Thiosocius teredinicola: one gene and its partners. The protein of the gene in region 4 interacts with the protein of the main gene of each other region in a pairwise test. Links are inferred from orthologs where the notes say so. Each region holds a gene or a part of one and is shown on either strand. Other genes may lie near its edges. The genes, in order: rlmN, zipA, B1781_RS20695 and ftsZ.

What was found.
Region 1: the proteins of ftsZ (region 4) and rlmN interact in binary tests that used the Escherichia coli proteins (3 or more experiments, as listed by UniProt). The link is inferred for Thiosocius teredinicola from one-to-one orthologs.
Region 2: the proteins of ftsZ (region 4) and zipA interact in binary tests that used the Escherichia coli proteins (3 or more experiments, as listed by UniProt). The link is inferred for Thiosocius teredinicola from one-to-one orthologs.
Region 3: the proteins of ftsZ (region 4) and B1781_RS20695 interact in binary tests that used the Escherichia coli proteins (3 or more experiments, as listed by UniProt). The link is inferred for Thiosocius teredinicola from one-to-one orthologs.

The regions. Positions count from the first base shown.
Region 1 is NZ_CP019936.1:1,792,770-1,797,247, reverse strand. Bases 1,561-4,478 are described here. They hold rlmN (23S rRNA (adenine(2503)-C(2))-methyltransferase RlmN), read right to left. Parts: upstream 3,605-4,478; coding sequence 2,516-3,604; downstream 1,561-2,515. Other genes in these bases: B1781_RS08710 (RelA/SpoT family protein), read right to left, coding at 4,259-4,478; ndk (nucleoside-diphosphate kinase), read right to left, coding at 3,615-4,043; pilW (type IV pilus biogenesis/stability protein PilW), read right to left, coding at 1,731-2,519; B1781_RS08730 (RodZ domain-containing protein), read right to left, coding at 1,561-1,727. Outside these bases: hisS (histidine--tRNA ligase), read right to left, coding at 1-651; more of B1781_RS08730, read right to left, coding at 729-1,560.
Region 2 is NZ_CP019936.1:3,307,895-3,312,376, forward strand. What follows is about bases 746-3,667. They hold zipA (cell division protein ZipA), read right to left. Parts: upstream 2,762-3,667; coding sequence 1,730-2,761; downstream 746-1,729. Other genes in these bases: ligA (NAD-dependent DNA ligase LigA), read right to left, coding at 746-1,733; smc (chromosome segregation protein SMC), read right to left, coding at 2,822-3,667. In the rest of the region: more of ligA, read right to left, coding at 1-745; more of smc, read right to left, coding at 3,668-4,482. UniProt on the Escherichia coli protein: Essential cell division protein that stabilizes the FtsZ protofilaments by cross-linking them and that serves as a cytoplasmic membrane anchor for the Z ring.
Region 3 is NZ_CP019936.1:4,379,195-4,383,577, reverse strand. What follows is about bases 680-3,502. They hold B1781_RS20695 (rod shape-determining protein), read right to left. Parts: upstream 2,705-3,502; coding sequence 1,655-2,704; downstream 680-1,654. Other genes in these bases: gatA (Asp-tRNA(Asn)/Glu-tRNA(Gln) amidotransferase subunit GatA), read left to right, coding at 3,292-3,502; gatC (Asp-tRNA(Asn)/Glu-tRNA(Gln) amidotransferase subunit GatC), read left to right, coding at 2,924-3,211; mreC (rod shape-determining protein MreC), read right to left, coding at 680-1,581. Outside these bases: mrdA (penicillin-binding protein 2), read right to left, coding at 1-144; rod shape-determining protein MreD, read right to left, coding at 149-634; more of mreC, read right to left, coding at 631-679; more of gatA, read left to right, coding at 3,503-4,383. UniProt on the Escherichia coli protein: Forms membrane-associated dynamic filaments that are essential for cell shape determination. Acts by regulating cell wall synthesis and cell elongation, and thus cell shape.
Region 4 is NZ_CP019936.1:3,829,327-3,833,721, forward strand. What follows is about bases 1,140-3,974. They hold ftsZ (cell division protein FtsZ), read right to left. Parts: upstream 3,228-3,974; coding sequence 2,052-3,227; downstream 1,140-2,051. Other genes in these bases: lpxC (UDP-3-O-acyl-N-acetylglucosamine deacetylase), read right to left, coding at 1,140-1,853; ftsA (cell division protein FtsA), read right to left, coding at 3,281-3,974. Also shown: B1781_RS18150 (M23 family metallopeptidase), read right to left, coding at 1-397; B1781_RS18155 (DUF721 domain-containing protein), read left to right, coding at 487-927; more of lpxC, read right to left, coding at 942-1,139; more of ftsA, read right to left, coding at 3,975-4,395. UniProt on the Escherichia coli protein: Essential cell division protein that forms a contractile ring structure (Z ring) at the future cell division site. The regulation of the ring assembly controls the timing and the location of cell division.

The DNA of each region.
Region 1 (4,478 bases), 2.0 Mb from region 4 along the record:
CATATCGCGCATGTCAGGATTTTTGCTGTCCAGAATACGCAGCGGGTTGGTGGTCAGGCGCCGCTGGCTGTCTTCGTCGAGCAGCGCGGCGTTGTCCGAAAAATACGCAACAAGCTCTTCGCGATAGGCCTGGCGCTCGTCCGGCGTGCCGAGCGTATTGAGCTGCAGTTCGAGCTCGGGAATGCCCAGGGCGGCCCAGATACGCGCCGTGATCAGGATGACTTCGGCGTCGATATCCGGTCCGGCCATGCCGTACGTTTCGACGCCGATCTGGTGAAACTGGCGATAGCGCCCTTTCTGCGGTTTTTCGTAGCGGAACATCGGCCCCTGGTACCACAGGCGCTGCGTCTGGTTGTGCAGCAGGCCGTTTTCCATCGCCGCACGCACGCAGCCGGCGGTGCCCTCAGGCCGCATGGTGACGCTCAGGCCATTGCGATCATCGAAGGTGTACATCTCTTTCTCGACGATGTCGGTCACTTCACCGATCGAGCGTTTGAACAGCTCGGTCACCTCGAGGATCGGCATGCGGATCTCGCGGTAGCCGTAGGCCTTGAGCACAGTCGCCACGCGCTGCTCGAGGAACTGCCACAGGGGCGACTGTTGCGGCAGCACGTCGTGCATGCCACGGATTGCCTGAATGCTTTTAGCCATGAAAACGTCTTGTAGAAAAAACCGAAGCCCCGCATAGGCGGGGCATTGAGATCGTTACCGTGAAAGGCGAACGCCGGTCAGGGTTCCAGCGTGAACCTCGCCACATTGCCCTTGGCGTAGGGTGCCAGATCGACCGGCACGCCATTCACGCTGATCGTTACCGCGCGCGCGTTACCGATCACTATTTTATAGGGTGGCTCTCCGCCAAGCACCTTGCGCGTGCCTTTCGGCATCTCGCCGAACAATTTGAACTGCCGATCGCTGTCACGCACATCGACCCAGCACGGCGCATTGAAGGTCATGACCACCTCCGGCGCGGCCGGAGCTACTGGTGCCTGGCTGTCGGCCAACGCGGTGCCCGTCGCCGATTCCGCTGCATCCGTCGCGCTGCTCGGCGGTGCTGCGGGCAGGCTCAATTCGCCGGCGGCTTCATTCGCACTATCGACCGGCTCGGCTGCCGAACTGTCCAGCGGCACCTCGGGCGACGGCGCCGGCAGACGCAGGCTGCCATCGGCCATCGACGGGTCGTCCTGCTGCATCAGGCCGCCTTCCACCGTCCCATCATTCAGCGGCAGTATGCCGTCGGCCGCCGCTTCTTCGGTCGCGGTATCGCCGGTCGATGCCGAGCCGGGCACGATGTCGTCGAGATAGCCGCGCCACCACACCAGGAAAAGTGCGATCAGGGTGATCAGCAACAACCAGGTGACGGCCCCGGCCAGACCGCGACTCGGTCCGCCATCTGCCGGCAGGCGCGGCGAGGCATGCTTGACCATAGCCTGTTTGGCGCTGTCATCCGGCCACTTCTCGTCGAACTGTCGCATGACCGATTCAACCGGCACATCGACGAACCGCGCGTAGTTGCGCAGGTAGCCGCGGACGAAAACGCGCGCACCGACCTCGTCGAATTTGTCGGCCTCGAGGGCTTCGACAACACTGCTCGTGAGGTGCAACTCGCTGGCGATCTTCGCCAGGTCGATTCCTTTCGATAATCGTGCGGCACGCAAGCGCTCACCAGGTCCCGGTGAGTAGAATTCTGTAACGTTGTTATTGGTTTGCTCGGGGATTACAGCGCTCATAGTTCACTCAATCGATTGCAGGAATTTGGCTTCTTCTGAATCCGGATATCTGGCTTTCAGTTTCAGGCTGTAACTTGCCATCTGATCCTTGTCGCCCAACTGATTTTCGGTGCGTACACCTAGCCATAGACTTTCAGGGGTATGCTTAGCCACTTCGCCGTAGCGTTGCAGATAGGCACGCGCTGAAAGGTAGTTCCCTCCCTGAAAACTGAGTTTCGCCATGCCCAGCAGGCTTGGCCCGAAGCGCGGGTTCGTGCGTAAGGCCCCACGATAATCGCTCTCCGCTTTGCCGGTCGCACCGGCAAGTTCGTTACAGTGGCCGGCGTTATGCCATGCGAGCCACGGGGTGCTGTACAGAGGATTGGCCAGCGCCCGGCGGAAGTATTTGTCCGCCTCTTCGTAGTTCTTCTGTTTGCACAGATAAGACCCGTAGGCATTCAACGCCACCGGGTTGCGCGGGCCGACGGATACGGCCTTGCGGAACGACTCGCCGGCGGCTTTCATCTGACCAAGTCGCTGGTACACCAGCGCCAGGACGTAGTGGGCATTGCTCGACCTGGGATCGACGATGACCGCCTTCTTGGCATTCGTCAGGGCTTCACTGAGATTGCCTTCTTGCAGGTAAACGGCAGACAGATCGATATACACATCCGCCGGGCTCGGTCCGACCAACGGCGAACCAAGGTCGCCGGTGGCGCCGGCATCGTCGTCGCGTACCGTGGCCTTATTACAGGCTGACAGCGAGACGCTGATGACTACGAGCAGCAGCAGTCGAACCCAACCCTGCGTCATTGAACATGCTCCTGAACTACCGGAATCCGTTTGAACTGGCGCCGACTGCGGTCGCGCACCTTGCCTACGAGCTGACCACATGCCGCATCGATGTCCTCGCCGCGCGTTTTGCGCGTAGTCGCGATAATGCCGGCACGCTTCAGGCGCTGACGAAACGCTTCAACCCGCTCTTCGGGCGAGGTTCGATAATCACTGCCCGGGAAAGGATTGAACGGGATCAGATTGACCTTTGACGGGACACCCTGAAGCAACCGGATCAGGGCCTTGGCATGGGAAATCGAATCGTTCACACCATCAAGCATGACATATTCCCAGGTGATCTTGCGGCGTTTGTCGCTGCTTATAAAATTTTTACACGCCGGGATGAGCTGCTCTAGCGGGTATTTCCTGTTGATCGGCACCAACTGGTCGCGCAGCTCATTGTCTGGCGCATGCAGCGACACCGCCAGGCTGACATCGCTGAGGTCGCGCAGCCGGTTGAGCGCCGGCACGATGCCCGAGGTACTCAGAGTCACCCTCGCCTTCGAGATCATGTAGGCGAGATCCTCCTGCATCAGATCCATCGCGGGGACGACATTGTCGATGTTGGCCAGCGGCTCACCCATCCCCATCATCACCACGTTGGTCGGAATCCTGCCGAGTTCACGCGTCGCCAACCACACCTGGCCGATGATCTCGTCGGTCGTCAGGTTGCGGTTGAAGCCCTGCTGGGCGGTCGAACAGAAGGAACAATCGAGCGCGCACCCCACCTGCGACGACACGCAGATGGTGTCGCGGTTGTCTTCCGGGATATGCACGGTCTCGATGTGCTGGCCGTCGGCCAGTTCCAGCACCCACTTGGTGGTGCCGTCACGCGCCGGCTGCACCAGCGCAATCTTCGGCACGACGATCTCCGCTTGCTGCTTGAGCTGATCGCGCAGCTTCTGCGGTACATCGGTCATCGCATCGAAATCGATCACGCCGTGCTTGTGGATCCACTTGAGCACATTGCGACCGTGAAAAGCCTTGGCGCCCAGGCCGACGAAATAGGCCTCGATGGCCGACTTCGTCAGTCCGACAAGATTGGTCTTGGGCGCCTCGGTCATCAAGTGTGGCTCAGCGGGTGCGCTCACACACGCCTTCGGGGAAGAAGAAAGCGATCTCGGTGGCGGCGGTGTCGGGACCGTCGGATCCGTGAACCGCGTTTTCGTCGACCGTCTTGGCGTGATCGGCGCGGATCGTGCCCGCGGCGGCTTCCTGCGGGTTGGTTGCACCCATCAGCTCACGGTTCTTGGCAATCGCGCCCTCGCCCTCGAGGACCTGCACCATAACCGGACCGGAAGTCATGAAATCGACCAGGTCGTTGTAGAACGGACGCTCTTTGTGGACAGCGTAGAACTCGCCTGCCTGCTCGCGCGACAGGTGCATCATCTTCGCTGCAATAATGCGCAGACCGCCTTTTTCAAACCGGTTGTAGATATCGCCAATGACATTTTTTGCCACAGCATCCGGTTTGATGATGGAAATGGTACGTTCAACGGCCATCGAAAACTCCAATAAGATCAGATACAAAAAGACGAAATCGAGCAGCCGGCGGCTGCCTGATGAATAGAACCCGAGTGTTGTTTTTCGTTATTTTTCCCGCCAGAGTCGTGTGGTTTTAACGCAACGACTCGAAACTGGTTTAAGAATAACAGAATTTCTCTTTTAAATCGGGGGCTTAGTTTGGTAATTGAAACACAGGCAAGCGGGGTCGGCAATTAGGATAATTGCCGACGCACGTCGAGCACGTCGGGAATCTGGGACAGGCGTTCCATGACCCGGCTGAGTTGAGTCATGTCGCTGACCTCGGCGGTGAAACGCATATTCGCCCGCTCGTTGCGCCGATCGGACTGGGTGTTGACGCCCAGCACATCGATCTCGGCATTGGCGAACACCGACGAAATGTCCCGCAACAGACCTTTGCGGTCGGCCGCGAAC
Region 2 (4,482 bases), 520 kb from region 4 along the record:
ATCACCTCCGCGATGGGCGTCTTGCGATCGGCATGCTCTTCGAGCACCTCGCGCAGACGTTTGGCCTGACTCTGCTTGAGCTCGACCAGGTCCGTCAGACGCAGTGACATCACGGCGTCGAGCGTACCCAGCGCGTTGGCGATGTTGGCCGCCATGGTCTCGCCGATGCCGAGAATTCCGAGCGCGAACAGAAAGCGCGGCAGGGTCGTCTCGCGCGATTTGGCCAAGGCGTCGATCAGGTTCTGCGCCGATTTCTCGGCCATGCGATCCAGGCCGGCGAACTGCTCAACGCTCAGCTCGTACAGATCGGCAAGATCATCGACCATCTCACGGTCGACAAGCTGTTCGACCAGCTTGTCGCCCAATCCCTCGATGTCCATCGCGCGGCGTGAGGCGAAGTGCTTGATCGCCTCTTTGCGCTGCGCAGCGCAGTACAGACCACCGCTGCAGCGCGCGACGGCCTCACCTTCCGGTTTGATGACATCCGAGCCGCACACCGGGCAATGCGTCGGCATCATGACCGGCTTGGTTTTGTGCGGCCGCCTGTCCAGAACAACACTGACAACCTCGGGAATGACATCGCCGGCGCGGCGTACGAAAACGGTATCGCCCACCCGTACATCCTTGCGTGCGATCTCATCCATGTTGTGCAGCGTGGCATTGCTGACGGTCGCGCCGCCGACGAAGACCGGTGTCAGACGGGCGACCGGCGTGACGGCACCGGTCCGCCCGACCTGGAACTCGACCGCCTCGACAACGGTGATCTCTTCCTGAGCGGGAAACTTGTAGGCGATCGCCCAGCGCGGCGCGCGCGACACATAGCCCAGCGCCTGCTGATCGGCGACACGGTCGACCTTGAAAACCACGCCATCGATATCGTAGGCCAGCGCATCGCGGCGCTCAGCAATATCCGTGTAGTAAGCCGTACATGCTTCGAGCCCGACCATCACTTTCAGCTCCGGCGAGATCGGCAGGCCCCAGCCTTCGAGCAACGCCATGTTGCCGCTGTGGGTGTCGCCCATGTCATGGCCCTCGACCTCGCCAAGCCCATAGCAGAACATCGCCAACGGTCGACTCGCGGTGATCTTGGAGTCCAGTTGTCGCAGGCTGCCGGCGGCGGCATTGCGCGGATTGGCAAATTCCTTATCGCCCTGCGCACGCTGGCGTGCATTGAGCTTGGCGAAACCGGCCTTGGGCATGAAGATCTCGCCACGCACCTCGAGTACCGGCGGCCAACCCTTTCCCTTCAAGCGCAGTGGCACCGATTTGATCGTCTTGACGTTCTGCGTGACGTTTTCGCCGCGCGTGCCGTCACCACGCGTTGCTGCCTGCACCAGCACACCGTCTTCGTAGCGGATACTGATGGCCAGGCCGTCGAGCTTGGGCTCGGCGGCATAGCCCACCTCGCCATCGAGCTTCAGTCGTTCGCGCACCCGTCGGTCAAAGTCGGCCATCGATTCGGCCGACAGGGCGTTGTCTAGCGACAACATCGGCAGTCGATGTTTGACCTCTTCGAAGGCGGAAAGCGGCGCACCTCCGACGCGTTGGGTCGGCGAATCGAGGGTGATCAGGTCGGGATGCTGGCGCTCGAGTTCCTGCAACGCGCGGAATACCCGATCGTATTCGGCGTCCGGCACTTCCGGGTCATCCAGCACATAGTATCGATGGTTGTAGCGTTCGATCAGTTCGCGCAGGGAGGTGATCTCGGCCTGCGGCGATGGCTTTTTGCTCAATGCCGGCTCCGCGCCAGTTTTATCTTTCGACGATGCTCAATGATCGATTCGCGGGTGTGTTCCTGCATCTGACGGGTCAGCTTGTTGTGCCGCTCGTCCTGCAATTCACCTTGCATCAACGCGGCCAGACTGTTGGCCGTCGCCAGCATGGCCTCGTAGATCTCGACGCCGTCGCGCACGCCGGGCAACTGGGTGAACATCGACAGGCCGGGCGTGCTGAAATTCGCCATGTCGTCGGCCGGGAAGGTACCCGGCTCGACCATGCTCGCCATGCTGAACATGACACGGTCGCTGTTGCCGTCGTACCGATGGTAGATCGACATATCTCCGATCTGCATGCCGTTCTGCTGGCATGCGCGTTCGATGGCGCTGCCACTGAAACTACCGTTCTTGGCCTTCAGGTTGATTACGACAATCTTGCGTTCGACCTCATCGGCCAGCGCCGGGTCGGTGTGCAGGTAGTCGTTGTCGCCATGTGCATCGAAGTTCAGATCCATCGAGAATTGCGGATCATCGTTGCGCGACGCAGACCAGTCACCCACATCGACCGGATCGGGATCGAGTGTCGACGCCGCACGTTTGTTCGGGTTGCGCGGCGCGGCTTTCGGCTTTTCGGGTTCGGCCTGAGTTGCCGGTTTTTGTTGCGGCTCGGGTTGCGGCTGCGCTGCGGTTTGCGGCCGGCTCTCATTGCCCAACGGCATCTCGGCCTGCGCCAACCGCGATATCACGGTTTCCGGTTCGTCCTTGGCGGACGCCACGGGTGGCTGCTGTTTGGGTTTGAGGCCAAGCACCTCGTCGGGATCGTCGTCGTAGTCGCTGTAGTCGTCGACGTCGTCATCATCCAGCGTCGGTTCGGCACGCGATCCCCGGGCGGATTCTTCCCCACCCTGGTAATCGTCGCCGCGAGCAACGTCGCGCGCCATGCGTTTGTGCGGCATGGCGTGCTTGTAGCGATCCCAAAGATAGATGCCCACCACCAGCAGGACACCGAAGACGATAAGTATGAGTCTAACGAGATCTGGATCCATCGCTATTTGCCGTCGAACAACTCCAATCGACCGAATGTCGGATTCGGCCGGTACGCACCCTTAAACCGCGGCAAGCGCCGCCGCTTCTTCCACATCGACTGAGACCAATCGCGACACGCCGGGTTCATGCATCGTAACCCCGCTGAGTTGATTGGCGATCTCCATCGTGACCTTGTTATGGGTGATGAATATGAACTGTACGTGCTCGGACATTTCCTTGACCAGCGACGAGTAACGACCGACGTTGGCGTCATCCAGCGGCGCATCAACCTCGTCGAGCATACAGAACGGTGCCGGATTCAGGCGGAAGATCGCGAACACCAGTGCCACCGCGGTCAATGCCTTCTCACCGCCGGACAACAGGTGAATGCTGCTGTTGCGCTTGCCGGGCGGGCGGGCCATAACGGTCACGCCGGTGTCGAGCAGGTCTTCGCCGGTCAGTTCCAGGTAGGCATGACCGCCACCGAACAGTTTCGGAAACAGCTCTTTGAACCCGCTGTCGACACGGTCGAAGGTTTCTTTGAAACGCGTGCGCGTCTCGCGGTCGATTTTGCGAATCGCCTCTTCGAGCGTCGCCAGCGATTTACTGACGTCTTCGTGCTGGCTGTCGAGATAGGCCATACGCTCGCTCTGTTCCTTGAACTCGTCGATCGCCGCCAGGTTGATCGGCCCGAGCCGCTGGATGCGATTCGCCAGTTCTTCAGCGCGTTGCTGCCAGGCCTGCACGCTCGCCTCTTCGGCCATCTCTTCGTGCAGCTGGGCACGCTCAAAGCCGGTCTCAGCGAGCTGCTCTTCGAGCGTTTTGCTGCGTACCATTATCTCTTGGCGTGCCATGCGGGCCTGATCGAGGCGTGAGCGCTCGTCCTGCACGCGCTGCTCGACCTGGTGACGTGATTGATCGTGTTCGCGCAGCTGATGGTCGATCGCTTCCAGATGCTTGCGCGCCTCGGTCAGTTGCGTCTCGACGCCTGAACGTTCCTGCAACTGGCTCTCGAGTTTCGCCTGTTGTTCGCCGATCGGCGCCTTGCTGGAGTCGAGGCTGGTCTCGAGATCGCCGCAACGCTGTTGCAGTTGCTCGAGCTGTTGCTGCATGCGGTCGATGCCGTTACGCAACGAGTCTTCCGAGGTGCGCATCGATTCGACGCGCAGGGCAATCTCGTGCACCTTGTTGCGCGCCTCGCTCGCCGCACTGCGCGCATGGTCGAGCACGCCGCGCAGCTCGTCGCGCTTGGCCACGTACTGATCGCGCTGGTTGCCGAGGTCTTCTATCGAGGCCAGCGCTGCATGCAGGCGGCTACGCGCCTCCTCCATGTCGCTGTTACCCTGCTCGATCTGCTGACGCAGTTCTTCGGCGTCGCTCTCCAACCCTTCGAGTCGGTGCCGGATCTGCTCTGCGCGCGCCTGTTTGCCGCTCAGCAGTGCGCGCACCTCGGACACCACGCGTTGCGCGGCTTCGAGTTCACGCTGCTGTGTCTCACGCGCCTGCTCGGCCTCGACCAGGGCCTCGCGATCGAGCGCCAGTTGGTCGGCCAGTTCGTGAACACGCGGTTCGAGTTCTTCCTGGCGTTGCTGCAGATCGCGAATCTCCTGTTCGCGCGCCAGCACGCCGGCCTGCGCATCGCTGCCACGCTGCAGGCTGACCCAGCCGCGACCGACACGGATGCCGTCGGGCGTCACCAGGCTCTCGCCCGGATTGAGCTGGCCACGCCGCGACAATGCCT
Region 3 (4,383 bases), 550 kb from region 4 along the record:
GGTGGTGAAGTGTTCGTGGCTGACGACCTGCAATTGCACCATGCGCCAGACCAGCGCACCGACCGCGAGCAGCACCAGCAGGCCGCCGATGATCGCGCGGTTCAGAAACGCCTGGCTTTCGCGGATGGTGTCTTTGAGCTGCATGGTCTCAGATGACTTTGAAGTGACGCCGCACCTTGCGCAGCGTGACGAACACCCAGGGCCACAGCAGCGCGCCGATCAACGGCACCACCCAGTATTCCAGGCCAGGCGTGGTCTCACGGGTGGCGCCGATCACCCACAGCGACAGCAGGTGATCGATGACCAGCAACAGCATGACGCCCAGCGATTGCTGCCAGAACGGGAACACGCGGATGCGTTGATGCAATTGTATGGCGATGAAGAGCACGATCGACAGGCCGAGTGCATGTTGCCCGAGCAGGGTCGCCGTCAGTACGTCGAGCACCACGCCGACGATGAAGCCGCTACCGACGCCCACGCGGTGCGGTAGGGCGATCGCCCAGTAGATCATCACCAGCGTGACCCATTGTGGCCGAAACGCCCTCGACCACTCGGGCATCGGCAGTATCGTCAGCAACATGGCGATACAGATGGTGACGACGATCACCACGCGACCCTGGGCGACACTGCTCACTCTTCGCCCTCAATGACCTGTTCGGTAGGTTTCTGCGCTGGCTTTTCGGCCGGTTTCTCGGCGGTCGGGGATGCTGCGTCGGCCGCATCTTCGCCGCCTTCGGGCGACACGCCGTTCGGCGATATCGCGAGCTGGTTCGGCACCGTCCATACCAGCAGCACTTCGCGGCTGCGATCGAGATGCGCGCGCGGCTGGGCGAGTACGGTCGAGAACGGCGCATCCGGCGAGCGGTCGATCCGGGTTACCGTGGCCACCGGGTAGCCGGGCGGGAACTTGCCGCCAAGCCCGGAGGTGACCAGCAGGTCGCCTTCGACGATGTCGGAGTTGGTCGGCAGGTAGGGCAGTCGCAGTTCGTCGATCCGCCCGGTGCCGACGGCGATAGTGCGCAGGCCGTTGCGCAACACCTGTACCGGCAGCGCGTGGCTGCTGTCGGTGATCAGCAGCACGGTCGACGACAGCGGCGTGACGCTGGTCACCTGGCCCATGACCGCGTGCGCGTCGAGCACCGGTTGGCCCTCGAACACCCCCGAGGTGCCGCCCTTGTTGATGATGACCTGCTGTTTGTAGGGATCGAGGTCGACCGACGACAGCTCGGCGACCAGCACACGGTCGCCGACCTTGAACGAGGAATCGACCAGGTCGCGCAGGCGCATGTTTTCGGCCTGTAGCGATTCGTACTTCTGCAGTTCGGCACGCAGTCGCAGGTTCTGTTCGCGCAGCAACTCGTTCTGTTCGAGCAGGGTATCGCGGCTGCTGGTGGTCGTGCTGAGCCACTCGGACGCCGAAAACGGCAGGTCGGCCATGTATTGCAGCGGATAGGTGATGAAGGCCAGGGCGCTGCGCAGGTCCTGCAGGTGGTGGTAACGATGATCCATTACCAGCAGGGTCAGCGACAGAATGACGGCGGCCACCAGCCGCGTAGCTTGGGACGGGCCTTGTGCAAAGATCGGCTTGATTGCGACGCTCTCCGTTCTTGCGATTTGTCACACACGGCGGCTGCCCACGCCACCGTGAAAGGGGTCACTCGACCGTGAAGATCTCGCCCCCACGCTCGTCCATCAGCTCCAGTGCACGACCGCCACCACGCGCCACGCAGGTCAGCGGGTCTTCGGCGATCACCACCGGCAGGCCGGTTTCCTCTTCGATCAGACGGTCGAGGTCTTTGAGCAGCGCGCCGCCGCCGGTCAGCACGATGCCGCGCTCGGCGACGTCGGCGCCGAGTTCCGGCGGGGTCTGTTCGAGGGCCTTCTTGACGGCATCGACGATGCCCGACAGCGGCTCCTGCAATGCCTCGAGGATCTCGTTGGAGCTCAGCGTGAAGCTGCGCGGCACACCCTCGGCGAGGTTGCGGCCTTTGACTTCGAGCTCGTGAACTTCGTTCCCGGGGTAGGCCGAGCCGATCTCTTTCTTGACCCGTTCGGCGGTGGCTTCACCGATCAGCGTGCCGTAGTTGCGGCGCACATAGTTGATGATGGCCTCGTCGAATTTGTCGCCGCCGATACGCACCGAGTTCGAGTACACGATGCCGTTGAGCGAGATGATCGCGACCTCGGAGGTGCCGCCACCGATGTCGAGCACCATCGAGCCGCGTGCCTCGTCGACCGGCAGGCCGGCGCCGATCGCGGCCGACATCGGCTCTTCGATCAGGTAGACCTCGCGTGCACCGGCACCGGCGGCCGATTCCTTGATTGCGCGGCGTTCGACCTGGGTCGAGCCGCACGGTACGCATACCAGCACGCGCGGGCTGGGGCGGATCAGGCGGGATTCGTGCACCTTATGAATGAAGTACTGCAGCATCTTCTCGGTGACGGTGAAGTCGGCGATCACGCCCTCTTTCATCGGCCGGATCGCGGTGATGTTGGCCGGGGTACGGCCGAGCATCTTCTTGGCCTCTTCGCCGACGGCGGCGACCGATTTGGGGCCGCCGGGACCACGGTCCTGACGAATGGCGACGACCGACGGCTCGTTGAGCACTATTCCCTGGTCACGGGCGTAGATCAGGGTGTTGGCGGTGCCGAGGTCGATCGACAGGTCGTTGGAGAAAAGTCCACGAATACGACGAAGGAACATGCTGTGATTTCCGGTGGCCGGTCGGGCGACCTGTCTTGCGAGGGCCTCGACCTAAAACGAATATGCAGTGTACTGAGGAACCATGCCCCAGAAAGAGGCGTAATCTAGCAACGGCCCCGGTGTTCGGCAAGCGCATTGGTTCGCAGTTGGTTTCGACCGTGCGCCGTAATGTGTTAATTTCGCGTCCTCGTTCGTGTCCAACCGAAGCGGCTGCATACCATGTCTCTGTCTGCTGATGATGTTGCAAAGATAGCTCACCTTGCGCGCCTCGCGGTGTCGCCGGATGAAACCGAGTCGATGGGCAAGGAGCTGTCGAATATCCTCGACCTGGTCGCGCAGATGGATGCCGTCGACACCGACGCCGTGCAACCGATGGCGCACCCGCTGGAGATGGCGCAGCGCCTGCGGCCCGACGCGGTCAGCGAGGTGAATCGCCGCGAGGCCTACCAGGCCACCGCGCCGGCGGTTGAAAACGGCCTGTTCCTGGTGCCGAAAGTTATCGAATGAGGCAGCGACGGTGGTGAACGTCTACACACCGCTTGCATCGTCTCACGCCCCCAAACCGATCATGGATCGTCTGTAATCCCATGCATACCAAGACCATCGCGGAATTGTCGCGCTCGCTGCAAAGCGGCGAGCTGTCGAGCACCGAGCTGACGCAGCATATGCTGCAGCGCATCAAGGCGCACGACGACAAGCTCAACAGCTTTGTCACGGTGACCGAAGAGGCCGCACTCGAGCAGGCCAAGGCCGCCGACGCGCGGATCGCCGCCGGCAATGCCGGCCCGCTGACCGGCATCCCGATCGCGTACAAGGACATCTTCTGTACCGAGGGCGTGCGCACCACCTGTGGTTCGCGCATGCTGGAGAACTGGATTTCGCCGTACGACGCAACGGTCGTCGCCAATCTGCGCGCTGCCGGCGCCGTGATGCTCGGCAAGACCAATATGGACGAGTTCGCGATGGGCTCGTCGAACGAAACCAGCTATTACGGCCCGGTGCGTAACCCGTGGAACACCGACAAGGTGCCCGGTGGTTCGTCCGGCGGTTCGGCGGCGGCCGTTGCGGCGCGCCTGTGCTGCGGCGCGACCGGCACCGACACCGGTGGCTCGATCCGTCAGCCGGCCGCGTTGACCGGCATCACCGGCCTCAAGCCGACCTATGGACGTTGCTCGCGCTGGGGCATGATCGCGTTCGCCTCGTCGCTCGACCAGGCCGGACCGATGACGCGCAGCGCCGAAGATGCGGCGATCATGCTCGGTGCGATGTCCGGTTTCGATGAACGCGACTCGACCAGTGCCGAGCGGCCGGTGGATGACTATGTCGCGGCGCTGGGCACCGACGTGAAAGGTGTGCGTGTCGGCGTGGTCAAAGAATTCATGGGCGAAGGCCTGGACGCCGGCGTCGGCCGGTCGGTGCAGGCGGCGATCGACGAGCTGCAAAAGCTGGGTGCCGAGATCGTCGAGATCAGCCTGCCGAATGCCGGGCTGTCGGTGCCGGCTTACTATGTGGTCGCGCCGGCCGAGTGCTCGTCGAACCTCGCGCGCTTCGACGGGGTGCGCTACGGCCACCGCTGCGACGATCCGAAGGACCTCGAAGACCTGTACAAGCGCTCGCGCTCGGAAGGCTTCGGTGCCGAGGTCAAGCGACGCATCATGATAGGCACCTATGCGCTGTCG
Region 4 (4,395 bases):
AGTCGTCGATACCACCCATTGGGGGCGGCGACGCAAAATCGAATTCCTCGCTATCCAGTTTGCCGACTTCGACCAAGCGACCGCCGAGCGCGTCCAGGCGCATCAGGTGAGCCTGGATTTCGGCGACGCGAAGCGCCATAGCATCGAGATGCGCGCGCTGCTCGGTCCTGGCGTCGGCGATTTCCCGGCGTTCGTCCGCAAGGAGCTGACGAACTTCAGCGGCAGCGAGCTCGGCGCGGTTGCTGGCGCCTTCCTGCACCCCGAGGCTATAGCCACCCCAGGCTGCCAGTGCGGTCATGCCCAGCACGGCAACCCCGGTCAATACGGCGGTTTTCGGCACACAAAAATCGAAACTGCGGGTCCTTTTGCAGAATGCGGCAAATAGACTGTCATTCATTCTGGTTTTCTCGCAAAGCTTTTCAGCCTTATCGACTCCTAAGCGTCAAGTCTTTAGAATCAAGACCTTGCGTTGCGAGACCCATCACGATGTCCCACAACCCTAAGTCGGTTCGCCACCTGCTTAAAGACAAACCAACGCTTCGATTTCTCGAACGCGAGATAAGCGCGCAGAAAACCCTCTTGGCGCAGGTTCGGCAATGCTTGCCCGTTGACCTAGCCAATCATTGCTTAGCAGCTCAGTTCCGTGAGCAGCGGCTGGTTCTGCATACCGATTCGCCCGTATGGGCAACCCGATTACGCTATCTGGCGCCGGAAATCGCCAGTCTGCTGCGACTGCATTATCCGAATCTGCAATCCGTCAGTATCAAGATGTTGATCCCGCAGATACGACGCAGCAAGAAACCCCGCCGCGCCGTCAGATCGGATGTCGCGGCGGAGATTATCCACGAGACGGCGGCTGAAACCAAACAGCCGCAGCTCCGCGAAGCGTTGAAGCGCCTGGGGGATGCGCTAAAACGCTCGAAATAACAATAAGTTACCTATCAGGAAACGTGCGCCGGCTGCATATAGGAGATCGGAGCACGCTCGGCGTTATCGAACGTTACTTCTTCCCATGCGTCCGGCTGAGCAATCAACGCCTTGAGCAATCGATTGTTCAATTCATGCCCTGATTTGTAGCCACTGAACGCGCCAATCAGGCTATGCCCCAGCAGGTACAGGTCACCAATGGCGTCCAGAATCTTGTGCTTTACGAACTCGTCTTCGTAACGAAGACCGTCTTCGTTCAGCACGCGGAAATCGTCGACAACGATGGCGTTGTCCATGCTGCCGCCCAGTGCCAGGCCGTTTTCACGCAGCATCTCGATATCACGCAGGAAACCGAACGTACGGGCACGACTGACTTCTTTGACAAAGGACGTCGACGAGAAGTCAATCACTGAGCGGGTGCTTTCATTGCTCATCGCCGGGTGGTCGAAGTCGATACCGAAGCTCACCTTGAAACCGTTGAATGGCTCGAAGCGCGCAATCTTGTCGCCTTCCTTGATCTCGACCGGCTTTTTGATGCGAATGAAACGCTTGGCAACGTTTTGCTCCTCAACACCCGCCGATTGGATCAAAAAGACGAACGGACCGGCGCTGCCGTCCATGATCGGCACTTCGGGCGCACTGACGTCAACATAAGCGTTATCGATGCCGAGGCCGGCAAAGGCCGACAACAGGTGCTCGACCGTCGAAATGCGCACGCCGTCTTTCATCAGCGTGGTCGACAGGCGGGTATCACCCACGTTTTCAGCTTTCGCAGGGATGTCGACAGGTGAATCGAGATCAACCCGACGGAACACGATGCCGGTATCGGGGGCCGCGGGACGCAAGGTCAGATAGACCTTCTCGCCGGTGTGCAGACCAACCCCGGTAGCACGGATCACGTTTTTCAAAGTGCGCTGTTTGATCATCGGTTCAGACTCTCCGAGTCGAAATTCCTGCAAATTCAGTCAATTAGACTTCCTACATCGCGGAATCTCAACGACGCAGTAGCTAGTGATCCCCCGACACCTGCTTAGGGATTACCCTTATTGTCGGCATTTGTGACCATTAGATCAAGCTAAAATGTCAATAGTTCCCATTGGGCAGGCTGGGGTATACCCCGGCGCTCAATCAGCCTGGCGCCGCAAGAATGCCGGGATATCGAGATACTCCATATCTTTCGCCTCGGCCGCCTTGACGAAGTCGTTCGCAGTCTTTGCACCGCGGCGGACGGTCGTCGGCATTTCCAGGGCATTGTAATCGGATTCTTCCTGTTCGCCCGCATCATTGCTGACCAGACGCACCGGCTTGATCTCAACCTCGGGCTGCGGGGCCGCAACCGGCAGGTCTTCACCAAGACCCGTCGCAACGACGGTCACCCGCATTTCGTCAACCATATCCGGGTCGATGACCGTACCGACGACCACCGTTGCGTCATCACGTGCAAATTCCTTAACGGTGTTGCCGACCTCGTCGAACTCACCGATCGCCAGATCGAGTCCGGCGGTGATGTTCACCAGGATGCCGCGCGCGCCGGAAAGATTGATGTCTTCAAGCAGCGGGCTGCGAATGGCCGTTTCGGCCGCTTCGCGAGCGCGCTTCTCGCCGGTTGCACGACCGGTGCCCATCATCGCCACACCCATCTCGGACATCACGGTGCGCACATCGGCAAAGTCGACGTTGATCAGACCAGGCTTGGTGATCAACTCGGCAATACCTTGAACGGCGTTGAGCAGTACATCATTGGCTGCCTTGAAGGCATCCAGCAAAGAGGTTGTCTTGCCGAGTACGGCCAACAATTTTTCGTTCGGAATCGTGATCACCGAATCAACATGCTCGGAAAGCTTGGCGATGCCGTCTTCGGCTACCTGCATACGCTTGGCGCCTTCGAAGCTGAACGGCTTGGTGACCACCGCAACGGTCAGGATCCCAAGCTCTCTCGCCACCTCGGCAACAACGGGCGCCGCACCGGTTCCGGTACCGCCACCCATACCGGCGGTAATAAAGATCATGTCGGCACCTTCGATGGCTTCGTAGATGCGGTCGCGATCCTCCATCGCTGCGTCGAAGCCGCGATTCGGATTGGCACCTGCACCAAGTCCGCGGGTGACGTTCGCACCCAGCTGCAAAGCTGTCTTGACCTCGGTGTTCTTCAAAGCCTGCGCATCGGTGTTGGCACAGATGAACTCAACGCCTTCGATATTGGAACGCAGCATGTGATTGACGGCGTTGCCGCCACCGCCGCCGACACCGACGACCTTAATTACTGCGCTCTGGCTGTCCACATCCATCAATTCAAACATTTAGCTATCCTCCAAACCCAGACAAGACATCATGAAAGTCGTGTCTGCTTTTATTAAAAGTTTCCCTGGAACCAGCTTCGCATCCGGTTCCAAACCGATTTGATTCCGCCGCCACCGGCGATCTCGGGCACCCGCACGGCCCGGTTTCTATGTCCAAACAACAGCAAGCCCACGCCGGTGGCGTGAATTGGATTGCGAACCACATCAACGAGACCGGTCACGTACTGCGGGATACCGAGCCGCACCGGCATGTGAAAAACCTCTTCAGCGAGGTCGATAAGACCTTCCATCTTGGCGCTACCGCCAGTCAGCACCACGCCGCCGGCAACCAGGTCTTCATAACCTGAGCGACGCAGTTCCATTTGAATCAGAGTGAGCAACTCTTCGTAGCGCGGCTCGACCACTTCGGCCAGCGTCTGACGTGAAAGACGACGCGGCGGACGATCACCGATGCTCGGCACCTCGATGGTTTCATCGGGGCTGGCGAGTTGGGTCAACGCGCAGGCGTACTTGAGCTTGATCTCGTCGGCGTGCTGCGTCGGCGTACGCAACGCGACCGCGATATCATTGGTGACCTGATCGCCTGCGATCGGGATGACCGCGGTATGTCGGATCGAACCGCCGGTGAATACGGCGATGTCGGTGGTACCGCCACCGATATCGACGAGGCAGACGCCGAGATCCTTTTCATCGTCTTCCAGCACCGAATAACTCGACGCCAGCTGTTCCAGGATCAGGTCTTCGACCTCGAGCCCACAACGGCGCACGCATTTGATGATGTTCTGCGCCGCACTAACCGCACCGGTCACCATGTGCACCCGCGCCTCGAGTCGCACGCCCGACATGCCGACCGGATCGTGAATACCTTCCTGGTTATCGATGATGAATTCCTGCGGCAGGATGTGCAGGATCTTCTGATCAGCGGGTATGGCAACGGCGCGCGCGGCATCGATCACACGCTCGACATCGGTATGCGACACCTCGCCATCTTTGATCGGGACGATACCGTGTGAGTTCAGACTCGACACATGACTGCCGGCGATCCCGGCATACACCGAGTCGATCTCGACGCCGGCCATCAGTTCGGCTTCTTCTACGGCACGCTGGATCGATTGCACCGTCGATTCGATATTGACGACGACCCCTTTCTTCAGGCCGCGCGACGGAT